One region of the Sodalis sp. RH14 genome, then DNA from elsewhere that is predicted to be linked to it. Evidence: predicted binding sites of a transcription regulator. Region 1 holds the regulator's gene; each other region holds the start of a gene.
The links. Region 1 encodes CRP, which controls carbon source genes, mostly activating them, when cyclic AMP is high. Its sites were predicted from a motif close to ATGTGANNNNNNTCACAT; they were not measured.

Region 2: bhsA (multiple stress resistance protein BhsA) is a predicted target of CRP. The motif match lies at 1,285-1,302, and genes of this name have one in related genera.
Region 3: azuC (stress response protein AzuC) is a predicted target of CRP. The motif match lies at 1,345-1,362, and genes of this name have one in related genera.

What each region holds. Positions count from the first base shown of each region.
Region 1 is NZ_CP178739.1:5,217,595-5,220,871, reverse strand. Features, by position in the region: gene ACL2XQ_RS23905 (YccS/YhfK family putative transporter) at 1-1,061, opposite strand, end outside; gene crp (cAMP-activated global transcriptional regulator CRP) at 1,115-1,747, opposite strand; gene ACL2XQ_RS23895 (hypothetical protein) at 1,915-2,103, opposite strand; gene ACL2XQ_RS23890 (OsmC family protein) at 2,063-2,485, shown strand; gene ACL2XQ_RS23885 (phosphoribulokinase) at 2,904-3,277, opposite strand, start outside.
Region 2 is NZ_CP178739.1:560,957-564,233, reverse strand. Features, by position in the region: gene ACL2XQ_RS02410 (nitrate- and nitrite sensing domain-containing protein) at 1-361, opposite strand, end outside; gene ACL2XQ_RS02405 (TetR/AcrR family transcriptional regulator) at 509-1,177, opposite strand; gene bhsA (multiple stress resistance protein BhsA) at 1,553-1,810, shown strand; gene ACL2XQ_RS02395 (hypothetical protein) at 1,821-2,078, shown strand; gene ACL2XQ_RS02390 (PhzF family phenazine biosynthesis protein) at 2,840-3,277, shown strand, end outside.
Region 3 is NZ_CP178739.1:1,092,132-1,095,408, reverse strand. Features, by position in the region: gene ACL2XQ_RS04845 (SDR family NAD(P)-dependent oxidoreductase) at 1-775, shown strand, start outside; gene ACL2XQ_RS04840 (acyl-CoA thioesterase) at 876-1,277, shown strand; gene azuC (stress response protein AzuC) at 1,451-1,534, shown strand; gene ACL2XQ_RS04830 (alpha/beta fold hydrolase) at 1,599-2,420, opposite strand; gene ACL2XQ_RS04825 (hypothetical protein) at 2,638-3,277, opposite strand, start outside.

The DNA.
Region 1 (3,277 bases):
ACCAGCGCATGCCAAAACGACAGCCGCTGCTGGTTGTCGGCCATCAGGTCGCGGCGGTAAAGCGGGCGCTGGGTACGCAGCAGCCGGGCGATACGGCTGAAATGGTAATAACAAAACTGTCCGACCGGATTATCCGGATGCCGGTCGGCAATTTTTTCCAGGGCCGACAGCGCGGTGGCCATGTTAAAACGCCCCGGCTGCCGGTGATAGAGAATATCATCCGCCAGTACCCGCAACCGCGCGGCAATCAGCCGGGCGTTATAGCGGATAACCGCCTCGGCGTGGCTTTGCGCCACCAGTTTTTGTACTTCGTCCGGCTGGTGCAGGCTGACGGCGATATGCTCCTGCAAATCCAGCGCCACCTGGAAAGAACGCAGCAGGCGTTTGTACTGCAGCTGATCATTGGCCGACAGCATATAAAGCTGCTGGTATACCTGGGCAATCAGATCAATCACCGCCTGCTGGCGGGCAAACAGCGGCGGCAGGGCGGTTTCCGGATCGGTATGCTGTGTCAGCAGGGTATATTTCGCCTCGATATAATCCGCCAGCTCCCGATACAGCAGGCTAAGCGATTCCCGCATCGGCTGCTCCTTCCACAACCGGAACCACAGGGCGTTGAACAGCCCGTACCAGGCGGTGCCGGCAATATACAGCAGCGGCGGCACGGCGGGCGGCACATTGCCGGCCAGCCCCAGGGTAAAGATGGCGGCGATAAGCGCGGCGGGCAATAAACGGCCGTGCAGCGGGCTGATTTCACCGGTAACGCCGAACAGCAGCGCCAGGCCGAGCATCACCAAGGGCAACGGCACCGGCACGGCCAACAGCACCTGGATCAGCACGCTGCTCAGCGCGAACAGCACGCCGCCGACGGCCAGTCGCTTGAAAAACCGTTTATGCAGGGTATCGAGGCCGGCGATATTGCAGCAGGCAGGGACCAACGAAAACAGCAGGCCGTTTTGCAAGCTGCCGAATAACAGGCCGGCGGCCACCGGCAGGCATAGCACGATGGTTTGCCGCAGGGCATAGTTTACTTCAGGGTGGTAGATTAACCGGCGCCACATACTGTCAGCAAAAAAAGCGTGGTACGAAGCACCACGCCTGTATAACGGGGCTATCAGCGCGTGCCGTAAACAACAATGGTTTTACCGTGCGCGGATATAAGATTTTGATCTTCGAGCATTTTAAGAATACGTCCTACCGTCTCGCGGGAACAGCCGACAATCTGGCCGATTTCCTGACGGGTGATTTTTATCTGCATGCCGTCGGGGTGGGTCATGGCGTCGGGTTGTTTCGCCAGGTTCAACAGGGTTTGCGCTATGCGTCCGGTAACGTCCAGGAATGCCAGGTTGCCGACTTTTTCCGACGTTACCTGTAAACGACTGGCCATTTGCGCCGACAGGCGCATCAGGATATCCGGATTCACCTGAATCAGCTGCCGGAATTTTTTATACGAAATCTCGGCGACTTCACAGGCGGTTTTCGCCCGTACCCAGGCACTGCGTTCCTGACCTTCCTCGAATAGGCCGAGCTCACCGATGAAATCTCCCTGGTTAAGATAGGAGAGAATCATCTCTTTGCCTTCTTCATCCTTAATCAGCACCGCCACGGCGCCCTTAACGATGTAGTAAAGCGTTTCAGCCTTTTCACCCTGATGTATAAGTGTACTCTTCGATGGATACTTATGAATATGGCAATGAGACAGGAACCATTCGAGAGTCGGGTCTGTTTGCGGTTTGCCGAGAACCATTCGCTGTTATCCTCTTTTGTCATCGCTATCCCAGGTTCGGGACATCGTATTCCCTGTTACGGCGCTTGTATTATTCACTCTGACTCCGCGTTTAAACGGAGCGACGTAAGGGAACTTATTAGGGTCTGGTAATGTGATGTTCCGATCGATCTCTTGCCCTTTCATTATCATGAGGCCGATCCAGCCTTGTTTTTAGCATAGGTTTGAAGCAGTGTCTTCTGTTGTCTTGCTTCAGCATGAAGTATGTTCAGTAACATTGCCAGTTTTCCAACAAAAATGTAGTCTGCTGGAAAGCTTTTCATCAGGAGTATCATAATGCAGGCACGGGTCAAATGGGTAGAAGGGTTGTCTTTCATGGGCGAATCCGCCTCGGGCCACCAGGTTTTGATGGATGGGAACGCGGGCGAAAAAGCGCCCAGCCCAATGGAAATGGTATTGATGTCGGTCGGCGGCTGCAGCGCCATTGATGTGGTATCGATTTTACACAAAGCGCGGCAGGACGTCCGGGACTGCGAGGTCAAACTCACCTCCGAGCGCCGCGACGAGGCGCCGCGCCTGTTTACCCATATCAACCTGCATTTTATCGTCACCGGCGCCGGGCTGACCGACAAGGCGGTGGAGCGGGCGGTGACGCTATCGGCGGAAAAATACTGCTCGGTCTCACTGATGCTCGGCGCGTCGGTCAATATGACCCACAGCTTTGAAGTGCGCGACGAACACCACGCCCCCGCCGCCTAACCGGCCCGCCAACACCGCACTCAAACCCGGCGTGTTCAAGGGAGAGCGCGCCAATGGGGTCGAATCGGGCATGGTTTCTCTGCCCGACCGAGCGCCCCATGGCACGGTATGCCCGCCAACACCGCACTCAAACCCGGCGTGTTCAAGGGAGAGCATGCCGATGGGGTCGAATCGGGCGTGGTGTTCCCGCCCGACCGAGCGCCCCACGGTATGCTAGGCCCGCCAACACCGCAGCGAATCCTGGCGTGTTCAAGGGAGAGCATGCCGATGGGGTCGAATCGGGCGTGGTGTTCCCGCCCGACCGAGCGCCCCACGGTATGCTAGGCCCGCCAACACCGCAGCGAATCCTGGCGTGTTCAAGGGAAAGCATGCCGATGGGGTCGAATCGGGCGTGGTGTTCCCGCCCGAGGCCTCGAGTTTACTTAATTTCCTTTCCTTCCAGCAACTGCTGTACCAGCGGCCCCATAATCAGCTCCATCGCCAGCCCCATCTTGCCCCCGGGCACCACCAGCGTATTAATATTGGAAATAAAGGAGCCTTGCAGCATCGCCAGCAGATAAGGCAGGTCGATATGCGCCAGGCTACGGAAATGAATAACGACAAAACTTTCGTCAAGTGAGGGAATCGCCTTGGCGGCGAAAGGGTTCGACGTGTCGACGGTCGGCACCCGCTGGAAATTGATATGGGTGCGGGAAAACTGCGGCGTGATGTAGTTAATATAATCCTCCATCGACCTCACCACCGAATCCATCACCGCCTCGCGCGAATGCCCCCGCTCGCCGGTATCGCGCA
Region 2 (3,277 bases), 1.3 Mb from region 1:
CGGCCCGCCGGATGCGGCGGCGTAACGCTGGCAAACGTCCCAGCGCATAACATACCGCGGCAATTCGCCCCAGCCTTTGGCTGTCGGACGCCGGTCGATTGACGCCTTTCTCCCGGCCCAATAGCCGCAATACGGCACGCTCGGCAATAACGGCATCGCGCGCCGGTTTTTCAAGCGTATCGGCGTGCAAGCCCGCGCTCAGGTAAAGGGTGGTTACGCCACGTTCGCGTTGCAGCATATGCACCAATTGACTGACCGCCCCCACCAGTTCGCCGGTTTGCAGCAAACGTCGCAACGCCGCGATCTCGCTTTGCCGCGAGGCCTGCAGGAAACGAATAGCGGTGGGAGTATCGGCAATCAATGGGTTCATTTATCCAGTCCGGAATTGCCACGACGTGACCTGATAAACGCATATTACGTACCGCAGGACACCGGCGCCCTGCGCAGAATCAACTTTATCTGCGTCGCGCCGCTGTCTTTTCGGCCGCGCCGGGTCGGCGCGGCGCCGTTAAACCTGTGCCGTATCCCGGGCGGCGGGCGCGCCGATGCGCGCCAGAGTCGGCCACACTTTCATCAACGTGGTAACGATGGTATCCAGATCCGCGCGGGTAGCGCCGTCACGGGCCTGCACCGACATCCCCTGCAGGATACAGGTCAGGTATTTCGCCAGGGTGGGCACATGAGTGCCGGCCGGCAATTCTCCCTGGGCCTGGCGCGCGCGCAGGAAATCCGCCAGCATGTTTTCCTGGAAATGGTGCCGCGCGCGCAGCAGTTTCGCCACGGCGTCGGATGAAGACGAGAGCGCGGCGGACGTACAGATAATAAAGCAGCCCGAGGGCAAATCTTTGTCGGTGTACAGCGCCGCGGTATCGCGCAGGAAATTTTCAACCGCTTGCGCCGCCGTACAGGCGGGGTCGGCCAGCAGCACCTTGCCCCGTTCGGCGAATTTCGCCACGTAGCGTTCGGCCGCCGCGCGGAACAGGCCTTCCTTATTGCCGAACTCGCCGTACAGCGTCGGGGCCTTGGCCCCGGTGGCCTCCACCAGATCGGTCAGCGAGGTCGCTTCGTAGCCGTGGCGCCAGAACAGTTCCAGCGCTTTATCCAGCGCATCGTCACGGTCGAACTGTTTTGGGCGTCCGCGTCCTTTCCGTATGGGCGCAACATGATCGGTATTCATAACATCCTCTCTTATCGCATTTTTATGCCTGGCATCTTGCCGCTTGCACAACGTCCTTGTGGATATCAGCCGGCACCTATATAATTAACGATCATTACAAAAATTACAAGTGCCTTTCGTCACATTGCCCAAAGAATGTTAAATTTGGCGGCCATGCCTGTTCCTCCCTTGCGGCGGCCTCTCCAACCCAAAGTGAGTGAGCGTTGACAATAAAAATAAATTTTTATTATTAACAATGGCTTATTTATTATATTAACGATCATTAAAAATTTAGTTGATCAACGCCGCCAGGAGGACTAGTATTTACTTATCGAACGTTAACAAATAGCGTTGACCCACAAATCCTGCAACCAGAATGCATAGAGAGATAAGATTATGAAAAACGTAAAATATGCCATCGCCGCCATCGCCCTGAGCGCCGTCTCTTTCGGTAGTTTTGCCGCAGAACTGGCGACCTCCGCCCCGGCGGGTCAGCAGCCGGTAGGCGTCATCAGCGCCACCGGCGGCGCCAACCTGTCTTCGCTGGAAAGCCAGCTGTCCGCCAAGGCTTCGGCCGAAGGCGCGAAGTCTTTTGTGATTACCTCCACCACCGGCCAGAATAACCTGCATGGCACGGCGGTAATTTACCAATAAGGATGGCGCCATGATGAACAAAGTTAATCTTGGTATCGTTGCCCTGGCCGCCATGGTGTCGTTCGGCAGTGTTGCCGCCGACACCATCAATACCGCCCGTTATGAGCCTCACCAGGTGGTATTGACGACCGTGGGCGCCAGGACAGGGTTGCCTACCCTGCCCGGTCATGGCAGTGAACGCGCCGTACGCGTCGATAACCGCGCCTATCCGGTAACGTCGGTGTCGGGGCGCAATAATATGCACAGTACGTCGGTCGTTTATGAATAGCGCTTTACCGGCGCGTCATCAAAAAATCCGGGCTTGGCCCATTCATTATTTTCCCTAAAGCGTTTGCGTAATATCATCGCGCAAACGCTTTTTTTACGTTGTAACAAAATAACGCTTTCTTTTCTCCTGCCCGTTGCTATCCTCTGTCAGGAATATTCTTAATTATATCTTTATTAAAATAAATAAAAGCCCTAAATAAGCTTTTTCCTATGTTAATGAATAAATTAGCCCTGCCGTTTTCCGCCAAATTTACGCTTCCATGCAATAAACGCAAATAGAAACATCTGTGCCAAATATCTTTACGGTTGCCGCCGTTGACCCCTTTTAACGAATGGATAATCATCTAACGGTAACGTAATTATTAATATATGGAGCAAAACAATGCGTCGCATTTTAGCATTTGTCGGAATTATTGTTCTTAGCGCCGCGCTTAGCGGTTGCCTGTGGCCACCTCCTTGGGGCGGCGGCGGCGGTCATGGCGGCGGCGGCGGTTATCACCATGGCGGCGGACCGGGCCGCGGCTAAGGGTTGCGATCCTCTGGTATAAAACCCATTGAGAGCTGCGCCCCAACTGTCAGGTGCTTTTATTGACAGTTGGCGGCGCAGTTTTTTTTGCCGCCCGTCCGCTGAGGCGGCGGGTTAACCGCTCCCCTGGCCTGGCGGTTATCTCAAAGCGCAATATCCCTCTTACCGTCCTTGCAGTTATCCTGCAACCACGCCAGAATCGGCAATAATCGCCTTACTGTTAAAAAGGATGGGTTATGACCGAGCTGCGTCGATTTAAACAGGTCGATGTGTTTACCGCCACTGCGTTGATGGGCAATCCCCTGGCGGTGATCCTGGATGCCGATGGCTTATCCGATCGGCAGATGCTGGCCGTGGCCCGCTGGACTCATTTATCCGAAACCACGTTTGTCCTGCCGCCTTCGGCCGCCGGCGCCGATTATCATGTGCGTATTTTCTCCCCGGCAGGAGAATTGCCTTTTGCCGGCCATCCCACGCTCGGCACTGCCCATGCGATGCTGGAAAGCGGCTTTAGGGCCAAGGCGGCCGATAGACTCATCCAGGAGTGCGGGGTGGGCCTGGTCGCCCTTGATATCACCCGCGCCGGATGGCTGGCGTTCCAGGCGCCCGAGGCCAAAATCTATACGGTGAACGAAAGTTATTTCCCCCTGCTTAACGCCGCAGTGGGCGGCGCG
Region 3 (3,277 bases), 1.9 Mb from region 1:
AAAACGCGCCATCGTCACCGCCTCCACCGGCGGCATCGGTTTTGCCATCGCCACTGGGCTGGCGCGCGCCGGCGCGTCAGTGGTGATTAACGGCCGCAGCCAGGCCACGGTAGATAAGGCGCTGGGCCAGTTGCGACACACGGTGCCGCAGGCGGCGGTTGAAGGCGTGGCGGCTGATTTGTCCGATGCGGCGGGCGTGGCTACGCTTACCGGCGCCGTACCCGCCGCCGATATTATCGTCAATAACGCCGGCATTTACGGCCCTAAGCCTTTTTTCGACGTGGATGACGATGAGTGGGAGCGTTATTTCCAGACCAACGTTATGTCCGGCATACGACTGGCGCGTTTTTACCTGCAAGGCATGCTGGAACGCGACTGGGGGCGCATCGTGTTTATTTCATCGGAGTCGGCGCTTAATATCCCTCCGGAAATGATCCATTACGGGGTGACCAAAACGGCGCAGCTGGCCGTCGCGGGCGGGTTGGCCAAACTCGCCGCCGGCACCGGGGTCACGGTAAACTCGGTACTGCCCGGCCCAACGCTGTCCGAAGGCGTGCGCGAGATGCTGAAGGATTCCGCCCGGGATGCGGGCGTGAGTATTGAACAGGCGGGAACCGATTTTGTGCGCACCCACCGGTCAACCTCTATTATCCAACGGCTGGCGACCCCCGAGGAAGTGGCCAATCTGGTGGTATATACCTGCTCCCGGCAAGCATCGGCCACCACCGGCGCGGCGCTGCGGGTGGACGGCGGGGTTATCAACAGTATCGTCTAGCGGCGAACTGAACTCCGGCCCTGCCGCACCTCTGGGATGCGCGCGCGATATCAGGCATAATCACTTCACTAACTTGTTAAAAAGATGTGAAGGTATTGCTATGCACGATGAGTTAAGCGCAGAAATAAAGCAAAAAATCCTGCAATCCACCACCACCGTCGCCAAGGTGGTGTTTCCCACCACCATAAACCATCATTCGACCCTGTTCGGCGGCACCGCCCTGGCATGGATGGATGAGGTTTCCTTTATCACCGCCACCCGCTTCTGCCGCAAACGGCTGGTAACGGTATCCACGGAAAAAATCACCTTCAGCCGGCCCATTCCTTCCGGCACCATTATCGAGCTGGTGGGCAGGGTAAGCCGGGTGGGCAGGACCAGCATCACCGTGGATGTCGCCATTTTCCTTGAAGATATGTACGCGGCGGGCCGGGAGGAAGTGGTGCGGGGGCAGTTTAATTTTGTCGCGGTGGATGAAAATGACAAAGCGACCCCGCTGTTATAATCCCCGCCCCGGATTGACGCGATGTGTTAAAACACGTCGCCGGGATTGTAAAAAAATGCTCTTTTTTATGTGATGCGCATCACAAATATTTGCATTTATGTGACGGAGGTCATATTATTACCTCATCAAACGCAAACACGTTACAGGCGAACAAACCTGGTGAGGGAAAGCATATGAAATTCCGTAAATTCCTGAAAAAAATTCTGCTGTCATACGTTAATACCGTGAAAGACGTACCGCCCGGTGCCATGTATTAATTTCCATGACGTCAAAAAAGCTGCCGCGGCAGCTTTTTTTTTTGGCAAAAAAACGCTGATGAAATCAGGCCTGGAGAAATTCAAGCAGCGCGGCGTTCACCTTATCGGCATCCACGGTACACATACCGTGGGACGCGCCGGCCAATACTTTTAACGTGGCGTCGGGAATGATCTTGGCTGATTTACGGCCCGAAACCTCTAGCGGCACGATTTGATCGTCATCGCCCTGCAGCACCAGGGTCGGCACGTCGAATTTTTTCAGATCCTCGGTGAAATCCGTCTGCGAGAACTGCTTGATGCAGGCATATTGCCCGGCGATGCCGCCCGCCATCCCCTGCAGCCAGAAAGCATCTATCACCCCCTGGGAGAGTTTGGCGCCGTCGCGGTTATAACCATAAAACGAGACGGCGAGATCTTGATAAAATTGCGATCGATCCGCCGACACGCCGGCCCGGATACCGTCGAAAACCGTTATCGGCACGCCCCCGGGATTCGCCGCCGTTTGCAGCATCAGCGGCGGCACCGCGCTTATCAGCACCGCTTTGGCCACGCGTCCGGTACCATGGCGACCGATATAGCGCGCCACTTCCCCGCCGCCGGTGGAATGGCCGATAAGGATGGCGTCCTGCAGATCCAGGCTGGCGATAAGGGCCGCGAGATCATCGGCATAGGTATCCATATCATTCCCGTCCCACGTCTGGGCCGACCGGCCATGGCTGCGCCGGTCATGGGCGATAACCCGATAGCCCTTGTCGGCAAGGAACATCATCTGGCTGTCCCAGGCATCGGCGGTCAGCGGCCAGCCGTGGGAAAAAACCACCGGCTGGCCGGTGCCCCAGTCCTTATAGAATATCTGCGTCCCGTCATCGGTTGTGATAGTGCTCATGTTGTCTGATCCTTTTTTCGGGTGAGTTGGGATAAGAGCCGCCGACGCTATCGTCAGCATTGCATACGGGGCATGAGAACGCCTGGCGGGCGCCATCAATTTCCGGGTCAACCTATCAAGATTAGGAACGAAAAGAGTAAGCCGCCATCCGCCGCCAAAAGATAATGGCGGCTCGATGCCGGCAAAAAGAATATGCAGGCCTAAGGTCACAGGAAAATCAATGTGATTCCGCGCTGTCCCAATACTGGTATTGCGTGGCCGTGCTGCGGTGTCGTCTGATAATCGACTGCGGTAAAATTTCCGTGTCGCTGCCATAACTCAGGATGCAGTTGCCCACGTCGTCGTTGCGCTGGCACTGCTCCACTTTGGTGAGCTGGCTTACCGGCGTCCGTGACACCGAGAAAGAACCCGCCTCCCTGCCGTCGGCATCATACTGATAACGGGTTTGACCATGGTTCGAACGCATCGAGATGAAATAACCTTTTTTATCATAGGCGTAAATATATTCATCGTTGCTGAACGCGTCGGTGCCCCGCGCCGTGCTTTTGACCAGACGCAAATTATTATCGTAGTCATAGGTCCCGGTGGTAAATCCGGGCCGCTCGTTAATAGTAAAGGCATCGGTCGAGGAGGTGATCACGCCGTTTTTACCGGTAAAAAACCGGCTTTTGCCCTGCTTATGGTTAACCAGCGTTGGCTTGCCGTCTTGATCGAGAATGATGGCGATATCGTACTCGCTCTCCCAGCCATCAGCGGATTTTACCGTGTGATTGGACATGCGCAGGGTCATGCGGCCCTCCGTTTTGTGGTAATCGTACGCTTCCTCGATAAGGGCGCCGCAGGTGTCGAAACTGATG